Regions from separate parts of the Silvimonas soli genome, predicted to be linked through region 1. Evidence: predicted binding sites of a transcription regulator. Region 1 holds the regulator's gene; each other region holds the start of a gene.
What was found. The regulator FNR, encoded in region 1, switches genes on or off when oxygen is low (the NO sensors DNR and NnrR bind a similar motif). The targets are predictions, from matches to a motif close to TTGATNNNNATCAA.
Positions count from the first base shown of each region.

Region 2: N7220_RS14670 (FeoA family protein) is a predicted target of FNR. The motif match lies at 1,867-1,880, and genes of this name have one in related genera.
Region 3: N7220_RS10425 (ATP synthase subunit I) is a predicted target of FNR. The motif match lies at 1,953-1,966, and genes of this name have one in related genera.
Region 4: N7220_RS06310 (formate/nitrite transporter family protein) is a predicted target of FNR. The motif match lies at 2,782-2,795, and genes of this name have one in related genera.

Region 1 is NZ_CP106736.1:254,063-258,275, reverse strand. Features, by position in the region: gene N7220_RS01115 (phasin family protein) at 1-490, shown strand, start outside; gene N7220_RS01110 (hypothetical protein) at 610-1,236, opposite strand; gene fnr (fumarate/nitrate reduction transcriptional regulator Fnr) at 1,331-2,077, opposite strand; gene hemN (oxygen-independent coproporphyrinogen III oxidase) at 2,295-3,692, shown strand; gene N7220_RS01095 (sulfite exporter TauE/SafE family protein) at 3,717-4,213, shown strand, end outside.
Region 2 is NZ_CP106736.1:3,182,337-3,186,549, forward strand. Features, by position in the region: gene feoB (ferrous iron transport protein B) at 1-1,542, opposite strand, end outside; gene N7220_RS14670 (FeoA family protein) at 1,545-1,799, opposite strand; gene gltB (glutamate synthase large subunit) at 2,332-4,213, shown strand, end outside.
Region 3 is NZ_CP106736.1:2,251,955-2,256,167, reverse strand. Features, by position in the region: gene N7220_RS10440 (F0F1 ATP synthase subunit B) at 1-287, opposite strand, end outside; gene atpE (F0F1 ATP synthase subunit C) at 325-600, opposite strand; gene atpB (F0F1 ATP synthase subunit A) at 720-1,535, opposite strand; gene N7220_RS10425 (ATP synthase subunit I) at 1,538-1,909, opposite strand; gene N7220_RS10420 (ParB/RepB/Spo0J family partition protein) at 2,097-2,942, opposite strand; gene N7220_RS10415 (ParA family protein) at 2,994-3,785, opposite strand; gene rsmG (16S rRNA (guanine(527)-N(7))-methyltransferase RsmG) at 3,792-4,213, opposite strand, start outside.
Region 4 is NZ_CP106736.1:1,382,646-1,386,858, forward strand. Features, by position in the region: gene rplM (50S ribosomal protein L13) at 1-179, opposite strand, end outside; gene N7220_RS06300 (OsmC family protein) at 526-945, shown strand; gene N7220_RS06305 (aspartate/glutamate racemase family protein) at 1,068-1,778, opposite strand; gene N7220_RS06310 (formate/nitrite transporter family protein) at 1,822-2,676, opposite strand; gene coq7 (2-polyprenyl-3-methyl-6-methoxy-1,4-benzoquinone monooxygenase) at 2,839-3,492, opposite strand; gene N7220_RS06320 (peptidylprolyl isomerase) at 3,603-4,172, shown strand.

The DNA.
Region 1 (4,213 bases):
GTCCTTGAATTACGCACAGACCTTTCTGGCCGGTGCGGAGCGTTTGTGGGGCGTGCAGCTGGGCTTTGCCAAGACTGTGGCTGCCGATAACGTTGAGGCGATCAAAGCCTTCTCGCAGACCAAAGATGTGCAGGGTGCTTTGGCATTACAGCGTGGCCTGGTCGAGCCGCTAATTGAAAAAGCCACTGCCGCATGGCGTGAATCCATTGGCATTGCGCAAGCAACCCAACAGGCCTTGAGCGAATTGGTCGAACAGCAAGTCAAAAAATCTGGCGATGAGGTGCTTTCCGGATTTGACGCATTCGCTGATCAAGCGCCCGCCGGTGCCGAAGGCATCAAAGTGTTGCGCAATGGCGTAGCGGCTTCGCTGGACGCTTATGGCACAACAGTAGCCGCTGCGCGCAAGCAGAGCGAAGAGTGGGTTGCCACTGTAGTACAGAATGTGACTAAAGCAGCGCCTGCGGCGAACGGTCGTCGCAAAGCTGCTTGAGCAAATGTTTTAACGTTTCAAAGCGCATATCTGCCGATTGCGATTATGGCCCTCTGACGAGGGCCATTTTTTTTGCCAACGCACCACCGATACTGGCTTAGCCTTGTGCTGTTGAAGTGTCAGGACGCGGTTGCGGCGGACGGGCTTGGGACGACTGGGAGTATCAGCAGCCACTGTGCTAGCTCCCTCGCCAGTGCATTAGAGCTACCTTGGAGCAAGAGGCCACTTTGCGCGGCGTGCCATGGAGTGAACGGCTCGGTGTCGAGGGCCAGGTAATCCCGCGCCTCTCGCTGCAGCTTCTCAAAACCGCCGTGAACCAGGTATTGCCAAGACTGCAGATCAAACGGCGTGCTGCCGGGTTGCTGCAACGCGCGCTGTAACCACAACCAGACCTCTCCAGACTGCATTAGGCAGGCACCGCTTGTGGTCTGCAAAAACGCGCCAGCCCCGGGGCCGCCTGCGTGAAGCCATGCGTTGGGCAGGGCTGGCGACAACGCTGCAATGATGGGTTCGGCTATTGCAAGGTCACTGTGCTTTGCACCGACAGCGAGCATCCAGCCGTAGATTTGCCCGAGGGGGTTTTGCAAGTTGCCGGCTATATCCAGCAGATGCCAGCCCTGTGCATCGGCTTGGCTTTTCCATGCCAGATATTCCGCGAGCCCTTGCGGGTTCACCAACACCAACGTGCTGTCGGGGGTGGGTGCAGGCGGCAAAGCAGTTGGAGTTTCTGCCGGAAATACCGGCACCCCCAATCCTGATCGCGCCAGGCGGCCAAGGATGGAGGATGCGAGCGCCGCTGGGGCAACCAGGCAAACTTGCGTGAGCATTGGAATCAGGCAGTCAATTGCTTTGACAGTTGTTCATCAATTGTTTCAAGCCTTCGGTGTCTTTCAGTTCGATGAGCCTGTTCTGTACTCGAATCAGACCATTGTCCTGGAAGCGCGATAAGGTTCTGCTTACCGTTTCCAGCTTCAGGCCGAGGTAGCTGCCGATTTCTTCGCGCGTCATGCGCAGATGAAAGCTGCTGTGCGAATAGCCACGTAAGGCAAAGCGCTGCGAGAGATTGAGCAAGAACGCAGCAATCCGTTCCTCTGCCTTCATATTGCCCAACAGCAGCATTACGCCATGATCGCGGACGATTTCGCGGCTCATCATCTTGTAAAGATGGCGTTGCAGGTTGGGAATACGGCGCGACATGGATTCGATTTCAGCAAAGGGCAGTTCGCATACTTCGCTATCTTCCAACGCAACTGCGTCACAAGTGTGATGGTCGGTGCTGATTGCATCCATGCCCATCAACTCACCATTCATGTGAAAACCGGTCACTTGTTCGCGACCATCTTCAGAAACGATGCTGGTTTTGAAGAAGCCGAGGCGCACTGCATAGAGTGCATGGAACGGCTCACCGGCACGGTAGAGTGCTTCGCCGCGCTTGATGGGGCGGCCCTGGCTGACCAATTGATCAACTTGTCGCATTTCTTCGGGCGACAAGCCAATGGGCAGACACAGTTCACGCAAACTGCAATTTGAGCAGGCGTGCCGCAGTTGCTTGAGGCCGGTTTCGCGTAACTGAATTGGTGACAGCATGATGTTGTTCCACTATGACTTGAAATTTTTACGCCATTGCAGCGGCACCCTTACACAATCCTGTGTGCCGCTTCATCGAATTCTGTGCCGCTTATTGAGCCAGGTCACGTATCCTCGCAGTAGATGCTAGCATCATGCGAGTCGTATTGATTTGGATCAAGTAACTATGTCCCAGATGTAGGCAAAATCTTTACCCTGTGTTTTAGGGGTAGGACAAATGCATACAACACCGTTGATCCAGCAGGTCGAATTCGATCGATCTCTTGTCGAGCGCTACGATGGCAAAGGCCCTCGCTACACGTCTTATCCCACCGCAGACCGATTTGCCGAGCTTGAAACTGCCGATTATCGCGAGATGCTGTTGCATTCGCGTGTAGGTGAGGCGGACAAGCCTGCTTCTTTATATTTTCATCTGCCGTTTTGCAATACGATTTGCTATTACTGCGCTTGCAATAAAGTGATTACCAAAGATGAATCACAGGCAGTTAAATATACAGAGTATCTACAAAAAGAAATACAGCTTCACGTAAATATATTGCCATACCGAATGAAGGTTGGCCAGATCCACTTTGGGGGTGGTACACCGACTTTTTTGCCGGAAACCCAACTAGCCACTTTAATGCGCGCAATTAATGATAATTTCGACATTCTGACGGATGGCGAATATTCAATCGAAATTGATCCGCGCAAACTTGAATTATCAAAAATAGCGTTGCTGGCTGAAACGGGTTTTAACCGGGTGAGTGTTGGCGTTCAGGACTTTGACGAGAAAGTGCAGCGCGCCGTTAACCGGATTCAGAGTGAAGAGCAGACCCGCAAGGTGATTGACGCCGCGCGCGCTTCCGGGTTTCGTTCAGTCAGTATCGACTTGATCTATGGCCTGCCGTTCCAGTCTGTAGCTAGTGTCATGCAAACCATCGACCGGGTGCTGGACATCCATCCAGACCGCATTGCGCTTTATAATTATGCCCATTTGCCTGAGCGCTTCAAGCCGCAACGACGCATTGATACGGCCGCATTGCCCGACTCATCGGCCAAGCTGGATATACTGCATGCAGCCATCGACAAATTGACTGCCGCTGGTTACGTTTATATCGGCATGGATCACTTTGCATTGCCGGATGATGATCTTTCCATTGCCCAGCGCCGTGGTACTTTGCAGCGTAATTTCCAGGGTTATTCAACTTACGCGGAATCTGATTTGCTGGCATTTGGTGTATCCGGAATTGGTAAGGTTGGGGCCGGGTATTTTCAGAATTCAAAAAATATCGATGAGTATTACGAGATGCTCGATCGTAATCAATTGCCAATTGAGCGCGGGTATATTTTGAATATGGATGACTTGCTGCGCCGTTCGGTAATTCACGGATTAATGTGTCGCTTTAACCTCAATTTTGGACAGATTGAAACCGCCTGGTTACTGGATTTCAAAACCTACTTCGCCCCCGAAATGGGGCGGCTGTCACAGATGGAGCAGGACGGCTTGTTGCAGTTGAGCGAAGAGGGCATTGAGGTCACGCCTAAAGGACGCATGCTGATCCGTTCCATTGCGATGGTGTTCGACCGTCATCTGCGCGAGAAGACCACCGCAGCGAGCTATTCGCGCCTGGTTTAAGGTAAGCTCAGACCGGCATGCGGCGTGCAACGCGCCGTGGCGGCTGGCCTTGAGGCCGCCGCAGATTGTTTTCTTTGCCAGGGTTCTGATTTGCACGATTTTGACCTTCTTGCTTTTTTCGTGGCCGGCCTGCTGGGCGGTGGTCACTGCTTTGGTATGTGCGGCGGGGTGGTTGCTGCATTCAGCCTGCAGTTGCCGCCAGGTCCGCGCTTGCGTTATCACCTCGGTTTTAATCTGGGCCGGATTGGCGGTTACGCGCTGATCGGGGCTTTGGTCGGTGCCATTGGTTCGTTGCCGGCGCTTGTTTCGCTGCAGTCGATCAAGGTAGTCCTGTTTGTACTGGCCAACCTGCTATTGATTGCGGTGGGCTTGTATCTGGCTGGATGGTCGACCTGGGTGACTCGGCTGGAAACCGTTGGTCGGCCCGTCTGGCGAAAAATTCAGCCCTTACTGGCGCGTCGCTTGCCTGTCAGGCACTGGCGAGACACGTTTATTATCGGTGGCCTATGGGGCTGGTTGCC
Region 2 (4,213 bases), 1.6 Mb from region 1:
CTGCACCCCGGTAATGACCGACAGCGCGCCCAGAACGACCTCCTTGGCGACAAAACCAAAAATCAACGCAATCGACATTTCGGAATGAATGCCAATCGGCGTCAGGACTGGCTCTAGCACGTTGGCAATCATCCCCGCATAGCTGGCGTGTTCCGATGGGTAATGGGTAAGGAACCACACCAGCAATACCCCAACCACAATCATGGTCGAAGCCATGCGCAGGAAAGAACGGGTTTCGCCCCAGCCGCGAGCGCGAATCTGCCTTAGCAACGGCATGCGGAACGGTGGCAATTCCAGTGCAAAAGGCTCGCTGGAGGCAAAGCGTTTGCGGAAGACCCAGGCCGAACCGAGCGCGATGACGATGCTCGCTAGATACAACCCTAGCAACACCCACGGCGCCTGCGTTGGCGTGAACAGCGCCGAAGATAGAAACAGAAAAATCTGCAACCGCGCTGAACACAACGAGAACGGAATAGTGAGCATGGTCAGCTTGCGCGCGTTGGGATCGCGGATCACCCGCGTGCCCATCAACGCGGGCACGTTGCAGCCAAAGCCCATCAGCAGCATGACAAAACCACGGCCATCCAGCCCCAGGCGGCTCATCAGGCCATCCATCATGAAGGCGGCGCGGGCAAAATAGCCGGAGTCTTCAATGATCGCCATCAGCGAGAAAAACAGGAAGATCAGCGGGGCAAAGGTCAGCACCGTGCCCGCGCCGTCGAACAGCCCGTCGAGCAAGGCGCCGCGTACAAATTCGGGCGCACCGGCGAGTGCGGGTTCCAGCCAGGTGTGTTTGATCCAGTCCATGCCGCTGCCCAATGCATCCTGGAGCGGAGAACCAATGGCAAAGGTGAGCTGAAACAAGATGAACATCATCAAGATAAATAGTGGCAAACCAAGCGCCGGGTGCAGAATCCAGCGGTCCAGTTTCTCGGTCATGCTCGCCGGCATGGTCGGCGGACGGGAGACAAAGGCATGATGCAGCCGGGTTTCTTCGGCATGGAATGCCGTAGCCGCTTGCAGGCTGGAGAAATCAAGCTGGATATCGCCGTTCAGCGCAATGTGCTGGCTGATGGCGGTTTTCAGTTCTGGCACGCCCTGGCCCAGTTTGGCCGAGATCGGCAATACCGGGCAGCCCAGTTGGGCCGATAGCCTGGCGTAGTCGATGACGATGCCCGCGCGTTTGGCTTCGTCCGTCATATTGAGCGCGACAATCATCGGCGCGCCCAGGGCTTTCAATTGCAAAGCCAGTGCGAGTTGGCGATCCAGTTGGGTGGCGTTCAGCAGCACCACAATGGCGCTCAGTTCGGTATTGGCCAGAAACGCCTGCGCTACGCGTTCGTCTTCAGCGCCGCCTGATAAATCATAAATACCCGGTAGATCGACCAGTTGCACCATGCTGCCGCCCAGCAAAATACGATGCGTGGCCAGTTCAACCGTGAGCCCCGGCCAGTTGGCGACGCGGGCATTGCCACCGGTGATACGGTTGAATAGTGTGGATTTGCCGGTGTTTGGCATGCCAACGAGCGCGATCCGTTTCATGATCAGGCCTCGTTACGCTGGATGGGCAGGGCGGAGATTTCGACTTCAATGGCGCGGGCGTGTTCCCGGCGCAACATCAGTTCAGTGTTGCCAATTCGCACTTGCAACGGCCCGCCAAGCCAGCCGCGCCTGAGTACTGTAAGCTCGCGCTCCGGGCGTAATCCCATGGCAAAAAGACGTTGGGTAAGTTCGGCCGGAGTATGTAGTTTTAATACACGAGCGGGCGTTTGCAGCGGCAGATCGAAAAGCGGACACATGGGTGATTTCCGGTTTCAAGAATCATTCTCAATTATTGAATCATGATTACCCGGAAGAAGCTGTGCATTGATACCTATCAAGCCTGTGCCTTGGCAGGTAAAAATCACAGTGGCATATGGTGTGTAGTTTGCTGATGCGTGGCTGACTCGCTGCATACATAAAACGATGTAGTCGAAGGCCGTGCACTAACAAAATCGCGTTTCCCGACAAACGTCAGGGTGTTTGCACTAATTTCTGTCATTTTTTAGAAAAAATGCCTCTGATCGGGGCGCAATTTCTGGCAATATAATTGCCATTTTGTGCAATGCGTTATACCAACGCGCAAGGCACCGTGCGCTGGCTACCCCGCCAGCCAAGTCGACGCTAGCTCCGTGCGATCCGGACCAGCCGCTCGACCCCTGTCATGATTCGAAAATTGGACCGAGGCTGACGCAATGTCGGCCTTTTTTGACCTGCGCGCCCGAGGTACTAGAGGTTCTAGTTAAACCAGGCTGCGCTTAGCCAGAAGGAAAGAGCGTGATGGATCACGTGATGCCCCAGCAACAGGGGATGTACGATCCCGCTAACGAACACGATGCCTGTGGTGTCGGTTTCGTCGCCCATATGAAGGGCCAGAAGAGCCATTCGATCGTCGAGCAAGGGTTGTTGATCCTGAAGAATCTGGATCACCGCGGTGCCGTAGGTGCCGATCCGTTGCAAGGTGACGGCGCTGGTATTCTGATTCAAATCCCCGATGCTTTGTATCGCGAAGAAATGGCGAAACAAGGCGTCACGCTGCCCGCCTTTGGCGAGTACGGCGTGGGCATGATTTTCCTGCCGCAAGAAGCCGCCTCGCGCGCTGCCTGTCAGGAAGAAATCGAGCGTGCTGTGCGCGTGGAAGGGCAAGTGCTGCTGGGCTGGCGCGATGTGCCGGTCAACCGTGACATGCCAATGTCCCCGACCGTGCGCGCCAAAGAGCCGGTGATTCGCCAGATTTTCGTCGGCCGCGGCCCGGACGTGCTGGTGACCGATGCGCTGGAGCGCAAGCTGTATATCATCCGCAAATCGGCCAGCCACGCGATTCGCCGCCTCAAGCTCACGCATGGCCACGAGTTCTATGTGCCGTCGTTCTCCGCCCGCACCGTAAACTACAAAGGTCTGCTGCTGGCTGACCAGGTGGGCGTGTATTACAACGATCTGGCCGATGCGCGTTGCGTATCCGCGCTGGCGCTGGTGCACCAACGCTTCTCGACCAATACCTTCCCGACATGGGACCTGGCGCATCCGTTCCGCATGATTGCCCACAACGGTGAAATCAACACCGTGCGCGGCAACGTGAACTGGATTACCGCCCGTGAAAAAGCCATCAGCTCGCCGGTATTGGGCAAGAGCCTGGAAAAAGTCTGGCCGCTGATTTATCTTGGCCAGTCTGACTCAGCCTCGTTCGACAACGCGCTCGAACTGTTGGTGATGGGCGGTTATTCGCTGGCGCAAGCCGTGATGATGATGATTCCGGAAGCGTGGGAAAAACACACGCTGATGGACGAAAACCGTCGCGCCTTCTATGAATACCACGCCGCGATGATGGAACCATGGGATGGTCCTGCCGCCGTGGCGTTTACTGATGGCCGCCAGATTGGTGCCACGCTGGACCGTAACGGTCTGCGTCCGGCGCGTTATCTGGTCACCAACGATGACTTGGTGGTGATGGCTTCCGAATCTGGCGTACTGCCGATCGCCGATAGCCGCATCAACAAAAAATGGCGTCTGCAGCCAGGCAAGATGTTCCTGATCGATCTGGAACAAGGCCGCATCATCGACGACCAGGAAATCAAGAACACGCTGTCCAACTCCAAGCCGTACAAAGAGTGGATCGGCAAGATTCGTATCAAGCTGGACGAAGTTCAAAGCGCCACGGAAATCCCGAAGGCGCCCTGTTCGACTGTGCTCGATTGCCAACAAGCTTTTGGTTACACCCAGGAAGACATCAAGTTCATCCTGGAGCCGATGGCCAAGAACGGCGAAGAAGGCACTGGTTCGATGGGTAACGACTCGGCGCTGCCAGTATTGTCGAACAAGTCCAAGACGCTGTATTCCTACTTCAAGCAGCTGTTTGCGCAGGTGACCAACCCGCCAATCGACCCGATCCGTGAAGATCTGGTGATGTCGCTGGTGTCGTTTATTGGTCCAAAGCCCAACCTGCTTGACCCGGCTGACATCAACCCGCCAATCCGCCTGGAAGTGTCGCAACCGGTGCTGTCGGCCGACGATATCGAAAAAATTCGTTATATCGGCAAGTACACCGGCGGCAAATTCCGCTCGCACGAACTGAATATCTGTTACCCGGCTAGCTGGGGCGCGGCAGGTATTGAAGCCCGTATGGCCTCGCTGGTGGCAGAAGCTGAAGACGCGGTAAAGAGCGGTGCCAACATCC
Region 3 (4,213 bases), 2.0 Mb from region 1:
ACCTTGGCCTTGTCTTTCGCCTCGTCGACGATTTGGTTGGCGCGTTTTTCAGCTTGGGCAATCAGCTCTGTAGCTTGTTGCTTGGCTTCACGCAGCTTTTCAGCAGAAGCTTTTTCGGCATTGGCCAGATCTTGCTTGGCACGATCTGCTGCCGACAAACCTTCAGCAATGCGCTGCGCGCGCTTTTCCATCATCCCGGTCAGCGGAGGCCACACGATTTTCATCGTGAACCACACCAGCAAGGCAAAAGTGATTACCTGGCCAATGAGGGAAGTATTGAATTCCACGTTGTAGCCCTCCAGTTTTTCGCGGTGACGTGACTAATTAACCAGCGAGTGCGGAGAGGAACGGGTTGGAGAAGGTGTACAGCAGAGCAACACCGACGCCGATCATGGAGATCGCATCCAGCAGACCGGCGATAATGAACAGCTTGGTTTGCAGAACCGGGATCATTTCCGGTTGGCGAGCCGAGGACTCGAGGAATTTGCCGCCCAGGATGGCGAAACCGATAGCGGTACCGAGTGCAGCCAGACCAATCATCAGTGCGGCAGCGATTGCAGTTGCGCTTTGAACGCTAGCGATTACTTCGGGTGCAGCCATTTTGTTGTATCTCCTGAAAAGGAAGTTGACAAGATAAGGGGGTAACTCGAACCGGGCAGCGCAATGCTACCCGGCGCGATGCTTTAAAACCGCAGCGCCCAAACCGGACGCCAGCCGGCTTAGTGGTCTTCCACCGCCATCGACAGATAAACGATGGTGAGAACCATGAATACGTATGCTTGCAGCGTTACAACCAGCACGTGGAAGATAGCCCACGGTGTGCCCAGCACCCAGTTGATCCACCAAGGCAGCAGTGCGATCAGGATGAACAACAGTTCACCGGCGTACATGTTGCCGAACAACCGCAGTGCCAGCGAAATCGGCTTGGCGATCAGTTCAATCAACTGGAACAGGAAGTTGGGGATCAGCAGACAAACCTTGCCGACGGTACCTTCAGCATGGAACGGTGCGGTGAACAGTTCCTTGATCCAGCCGCCCAGACCCTTGGCCTTGATGGAGAAACCAATGATGTACAACAGCACCGAGATCGACATGGCGAATGTCTGGTTTACGTCGGCGGTAGGTACCACGCGCAGGTAAACATGGTGAGGATCAGCACCAAAGAAGGTGACGCCAATCCATTGCGCGATCATGGGGAAGAGGTCAACCGGGAAGAAGTCCATGGCGTTCATCAGGAACACCCAGCAGAAAATAGTCAGCGCCAATGGGCCGATGACCTTGCTTTTGCCGTGGAAGGTATCTTTGATATGGGTGTCGACCATCTCGACGATCAGCTCGACAAAGTTTTGCAACTTGCCAGGCACACCGTCAGTTGCCTTGCGGGCAACCAGACCAAAAATGCCGACGAAGATGAAACCAAGAACCAGCGCCACCCAGAATGTATCCAGGTGGAAATTGGCCATTGTTCCTTCGGTGTGCAGACGGTTGTGCGTCAGATGGTGAAGGATATATTCGGTTGAGGTCTGTTCAGCCATGATTATTTCTTGTCTTTAAATTTGATCAAAAGCCCGAACCAGAAGGCCGAGGCCGCTGCAGCGTATCCGAAGATAAGCGCTGGCCAGACCACCTTCCGGTGAAAGACGAAAATCGCCCCAAAGGCCACCAGGGTAAACGCCATTTTTAGTGCTTCGCCCAGAAAGTGCAGTTTCATCAGCACTTCTGGCGGCCCATAAGGCAACTGGTAAGCCGTTTTAGCGTAAATGAGGGAACCCAAAACTGCGACAGTGCCACCCATGACACTTGCAATTCCTGCTTGCGAACCCCATAAAATAAAAACGAGCACCGCGACCGCTAGAGTAATCCAGGCCTTAAGCCGGATGATGCCCCGGATCTGTGCTTTGTTAACCATTTTGTTACGCCAGGCAAATATCCGGCGATTATACGGATGACGCTTGTTGCGCGTCAATTTTACACATTGAAGTTACTGGGTTTTTGACCCATGCCGGGTTTTCGGGCGCTCATCTCGCAAGAATTGCACCAATATTGTGCGTTAGCCTTGCAGGTCTGGTCAGGCCGGCGGAAAGTCCGTTTTGCAACTATTTCAATAGCGCCAGCAAACGGTCCAGGTCATCCAGACTAGTGTAGTCGATCATCAACTTGCCGTTGCCGCGTTTGCCATGCTTGATGGCAACCGTTGAGCCAAGACGGGATGAAACTTCTTCTTCCAGCCGGGTGATATCCGGATCAGCTTTCTTTTCTTCACGTGCCGGCACTTCTTGCAATAGACGCTGCACCAGCGCTTCAGTTTCACGCACCGACAAGCCTTTGAGTGCTACCGTGCGCGCCGTGTCGATTTGCTTAAGCGTTGGCAGCGCCAGCAATGCGCGCGCGTGGCCCATGTCGAACTGACCGGCCGCCAGCAAGTCGCGTACCGGTTCCGCCAGATTCAGCAAACGCAGCAGATTGGTTACAGTCACACGGGATTTACCAACCGCGTGCGCGACCGCTTCATGCGTCATGCCAAACTCATCAATCAGCCGCGACAAGCCTTGGGCTTCTTCCAGCGCATTGAGGTCTTCGCGCTGGATATTTTCGATCAGCGCCATCGCCGCCACGGCTTCGTCCGGCACTTCGCGGACCAGCGCAGCAATTTCAGTCAGGCCCGCCAGTTGGCAAGCGCGCCAACGGCGTTCACCGGCGATGATCTCGTAACGATCTTCCAGGCCACCCGCAATCGGGCGCACCAGCACCGGCTGCATCAGGCCTTGCGAACGAATCGACTCGGCCAGTTCTTGCAACGCGGCTTCGTCCATCTGCGTACGCGGCTGGTATTTGCCCGGTTGGAGACTGGTAACGGGCAATTGTTGAAGCGATTCGTTGGCCGCCTCATCGCCCATCAATGCGTCCAAGCCACGACCCAGGCCTTTGAATTTTTTGTTCATGTTCGGGTGATTCCGGCGAATGGGATTGGCATCAGCGATTGCATCTGCAATTTAAACAACCGGCTGTGCAGCATCGACCGGATTATGCCGTGCCAGCAACTCTTCGGCGAGTTGCAAATAGGCTTGCGCGCCTTTGGAGGTTTTGTCATAGGACAGAATCGGGCGGCCATAACTGGGCGCTTCTGCCAGACGTACGTTCCGTGGAATCACGGTGTGGTAAAGCTTGGAAGTGAAGTGCTTGACCAGTTGATCCGACACTTGCTGGGCGAGCGTGGAGCGCGGATCAAACATCGTCCGCAGCAAACCTTCGATCTCGATGCGGCGATTCAAACCTTGCTTCACCCGGCGCAAGGTGTTGACCAGGTCCGACAGACCTTCCAGCGCGTAATACTCGCACTGCATGGGAATCATCACTGCGTCAGCAGCGACCAGGCCGTTCAGCGTCAGCAGATTCAGCGCAGGCGGGCAATCCAGAATCACAAAATCGTAATTACCGGAAATACCGCCCAGCGCGGTTTTCAGGCGGGACTCGCGAGCTTGTGCCTCGACCAGTTCAACTTCGGCACCGGCCAGATCACGGTTGGCGGGCAACAGATCAAACCCGCCATTTTCGGACTTGACCAGTACATCGTTGATCTGCGCTTCGCCAATCAGCAGGTTGTAGACCGTGGCGTCGACCTTGCCCTTGTCGATGCCCGAACCCATCGTGGCATTGGCTTGTGGGTCCAGGTCGACCAGCATGACGCGTTTACCCAGATGGACCAGGCTGGCGGCCAGATTCACCGCCGTCGTGGTTTTACCCACTCCGCCTTTCTGGTTTGCGATCGCAAGCACACGCGTCATCAGACTTCACACCTCTTTGATTAGAACCAGACAGCGCTCGGCTTCGAGGCCGGGCACTTTCAATTGAGCGACCTCGGTAACCACGAGGTCTTTGGGCAACAGCGCAATTTCCTCATAAGGATACACGCCTTTGAGAGCGGCCCAGTAACCACCGCTCGCCAACAGGTGGCGCGTCAGTTTGACGAACTCGCCCAATTCAGCGAATGCGCGCGAGGTAATGACCTGGAAAGGCGCTTCCGGGTGATAGGCCTCGACCCGGTCGCTGACAACAGTAACGTTGGGCAATTGCAGCTCAAGCAGCGCTTGGCGCAAGAAGGTGGTTTTCTTGTGATTGGAATCGAGCAACACAAGTTGCCAATCCGGGCGGGCAATCGCCAACGGAATGCCTGGCGTGCCAAAACCGGAACCCACATCCAGGATGCGGGCAT
Region 4 (4,213 bases), 1.1 Mb from region 1:
TCTGCGTTAACCACTACGATGTAGTCGCCCGTATCAACGTGCGGGGTGTATTCGGCTTTGTGCTTGCCACGCAAACGCTTGGCGATTTCAGCCGCGAGACGACCCAGCACTTTGTCAGTGGCGTCAACGACGTACCACTCGCGCTTTACCTCGTGCGGCTTGGCAGAATAAGTTTTCATAACTGCTCGTGTCCACAATTTCGATTTGGAGAAAGTCGCGGATTTTAGCCCCGTATTCAAGGCGCTGTCAAACCTATTCGGGTTAGCGGACAAGAATTATATCGGGTAGCAGTAAAAAAAACGCAATCCAGGGAGTGGATTGCGCAGAATTCCACCAAAGAAGGAGGATGGAGGAGACAACATCAAGGCAGGCCCCGACGTTGCAATTGCAGTATATGACAAACAAATACGGCATTTCAAGCATTTTTGTTGCAGTGCGGCAATACGCCAGGCGGCGCCCTTGCTGGCAAGCGCAGGCTTGGGCGCGCTACAATCCAGCCCGAACCTACCTACCTTGGAATCTGCGATGAAAGCACGTTTGAAATGGGTTGAAGCGGTCAGCTTCCTGGCCGAATCCGGCTCCGGTCATGCCGTTCTGATGGACGGCGCCCCGGAAGGCGGCGGTCGCAACCTGGGTCCGCGCCCCATGGAATTGGTATTAATGGGCACCGTTGGCTGCACCACGTATGACGTTATCCATATTCTGAAGAAGAGTCGCGCCGATGTGCGCGATTGCGTAGTTGAAGTGGATGCCGACCGCGCGGACGAAGATCCGAAAGTTTTTACGCGGATTCACTTTCACTTTGTGGTGACTGGCAAAGCACTCAAGCCGGAAGTGGTGGAACGGGCGATCAAGCTGTCTGCAGAAAAATATTGCTCGGCGTCGATCATGCTGGGCAAAACAGCGGATATCACGCACGACTTTGAGATTCGTGAAGCTGACTGACCCCCACGTGTTGATCGCCGTCCGGCGCAGGTCGGCAATAGCCAAAAGAAAAGCCACGATCAAGTCGTGGCTTTTTCCATTTTTTTATACGTTATAAATAGCTTCACTACCGGCAGCCGCATTCAGGCTGTCGCATCTTCCGTGCCAATCGCAAAATCCACTGCTGCCTGTGCATGCAATGCCGTGGTATCGAAAACCGGCAAAACCGAGTCTTGCTGCCCGATCAACAGTGTGATTTCAGTACACCCCAGAATCACCGCCTGAGCGCCACGCGCAGCCAGATCGCCAATCACGTTCTGGTAAATGCGCTGCGAATCCGGGTTGATCACGCCATGACACAACTCATCATAAATAATGCGATGCACCTGCTGGCGATCAAGCTCGTCGGGAATCACCGTCTGCAGCCCATACTTTTCACGCAGTCGCCCAGCGTAAAAGGCGTGCTCCATGGTGTAGCGAGTTCCCAGCAAGCCAACGCGCTCGACTCCCGCCACTCGCAATGCCCGCCCGGTGGGATCGGCAATATGGATAAAGGGTACGTTAATGGCTTGCACAATCGGTTCGTAAACCCGGTGCATGGTGTTGGTGGCAAGAATCACCAGTTCAGCACCACCGCGCTGCAATTGCGCCGCCGCAGCGGCCAATTGCTCGCCCAAGCCTTCCCAGTCTCCGGCACGCTGGCTCGCCTCAATGGCAGCGAAGTCCAGCGTCAGCATCAGGCTGGGTGCGTTGTGATGTCCACCCAGCTTTTCCTTGGCGTAGCGGTTTAACAACCGGTAGTACTCCGCCGAAGATTCCCAGCTCATCCCACCAATTACGCCGATGGTTTTCATTGTTGCTCCGTGCAGTTCAGGCTGAAATCAACCTGCCTGCCATTCAGGGCACCAGGTCGGGCACACATGCCGCATTCGGCATTTCGGCTTTGGCTGCAGTTACCGCAGCCTTCCGCCGCGGCAGATAGATCAAGGCGTACGGCAGGCCAATCAGCAGGGCGCCGCCCGCCAGATTACCCAATGTTGCCGGGATCAGATTGGCAAAGACAAACTGGCTGACGCTGATATCGGCGCCGGCCATCATCGCTGCAGGAATAATAAACAGGTTGGCGATACTGTGCTCCATACCCAGGGTGACAAAGGCCATCACCGGGAACCAGATGCCCAACATGCGACCCAATGTGTCTTTGGCCGAATAACCCTGCATCGAAGCGACACACACCAGCAAGTTGGCCAACATACCCTTGGTGAAGGTCATCCAGAACGGATGCGACACTTTGCCGTTAGCAATGGTAATCAAGTATTGAGTTGCGGCGTCTGTGGTCAGCAAATGGGTTTCCAGGCCGAACACCCAGGCAGCGGCAATTGCGCCAACTGCATTACCCGCAAATGAGATTGCCCAGAAACGGCTCAGCAAACGCCAGTCGATCTCGCGTCGCCACCAGGACACAAAACCGCCGGCACAATTGGAAGTGAACAAATCAGCGCCGGTCAGTGTCACCGCAATAAAGCCCAACGGGAACACTGCACCAAACAGAAGCTTGACCAGCCCCGGGTTGCTGGCTGCCAGCCCAGTCGAACCTCCGGCTACTTCCATTGCCAGCAACGTACCCAGGCCAATAAACATGCCGCCGAGCACGGCCATCAATCCAAGGCGCCACGTGGGAGTGGTTGCCTTCTCCGCACCGTGGTGCGACATGTATTCAACTATTTCGGCTGGGGTGCGTATTTGCGACATTGGGGCGCCTGCAAGGTCAGATTGGTATGACATGCAGTTATACGCGGCCACTTTACCCGGCTGCTGTGAACAATTTCCGGTTATGCCATGTGAATAAGCCGACCTTTGATTGATATCAAATTTAGGCTGTGAATTAGTGCCGAACTAGCTCGTTTGGCCGATTTACAAGCGGTACGACAGAGATGTCATTACCTTGGATGTTGTTGCCATCAAACCGGCCACCGGTGCAGGCAGTGGTGCCGCGCCCAGTTGCATGGCTTGTTCCGCATGACCCAGTTCATCGGTATGCATTTGCTCGACCACGGCGCGGCTTTTGGCATCTTGCGGCGGCAAGGTATGCAGATGCGATTGTAGATGCGCGCCGACCTGACGTTCGGTCTCGGCCAAAAAGCCCAGATTCCATTTGTCGCCAATCACGCCCGCTGCGACACCCATGGCCAGACTTCCGGCATACCAGAACGGGTTTAGCAGACTTGGACGGCTGCCTAGTTCCTGCAAGCGACGCTCAGTCCACGCCAGATGTTCGACTTCTTCATGCGCGGCTTGCTTGAGCGCTTCCCGCGCCTTGGGATCACGTGCCGTCAATCCTTGCCCTTGATACAAGGCTTGCGCGCAGACTTCGCCACTATGATTCACCCGCATCAAACCGGCCGCGTGTGTTTTGTCGGCTTCGCTCATTTCGGCTTCGTCGATGTGGGCATCCGGATGAGCACGTTCACTGATTGCCGGTGCCGCCAGCGTACGCAGCATCACGTCAAACTCATTGATCAGGCGATCAACCGAAGGCAAAGCAGGCAGTTTGGGCAGCGGCAACATGGCGGGGACTCTTGGTTTTGCGGCAATTAATTGCGTGCCATTCTAGCGCAATGGCGGCATAGCGGCCCGTGATATCATTGCCGCTCTTGTCCCTAACCGAGTCACGATGCATGAAAAAGTTCTTGCTGGCACTGGGCCTGACGCTGATCGCCAGCGTTGCCGCAGCTGCAAATCCGCAAGTGGTGCTTGATACCGCCAAAGGCCAGATCACCGTCGAGCTGTATCCCGATGCAGCCCCGGCGTCTGTCGCCAACTTCCTGCGATATGTGAAAGAGAAACACTACGATGGCACTATCTTTCATCGGGTAGTGAAAGATTTCGTGGTGCAAGGCGGTGGTTACGATCCAAAAATGAGTGAACGCCCGACCAATGCACCGGTCAAAAACGAGGCAGAACACGCGTTCAAAGCCGGGCTGAAAAATGATCGCGGCACACTGGCCATGGCCCGTACCAATGATCCTGATTCGGCAACCAGCCAGTTTTATTTCAATCTGAAAAACAATGACTTCCTGAACTACCCTGGCCGCGACAATTATGGCTATACGGTGTTCGGGCGTGTAATCAAAGGCATGGATGTGGTCGATGCCATTTCCGCCGTGCCCGTTTTGCCTGGTGACTTCCCGGCTACTCCGGTACTGATCAAAAGCGTGCGCGTTGAAGGCGCCGCTGCCGGTAAATAATCCAACCAATCAATCTGTTAGCAGAACCTCAAAGGACCCCA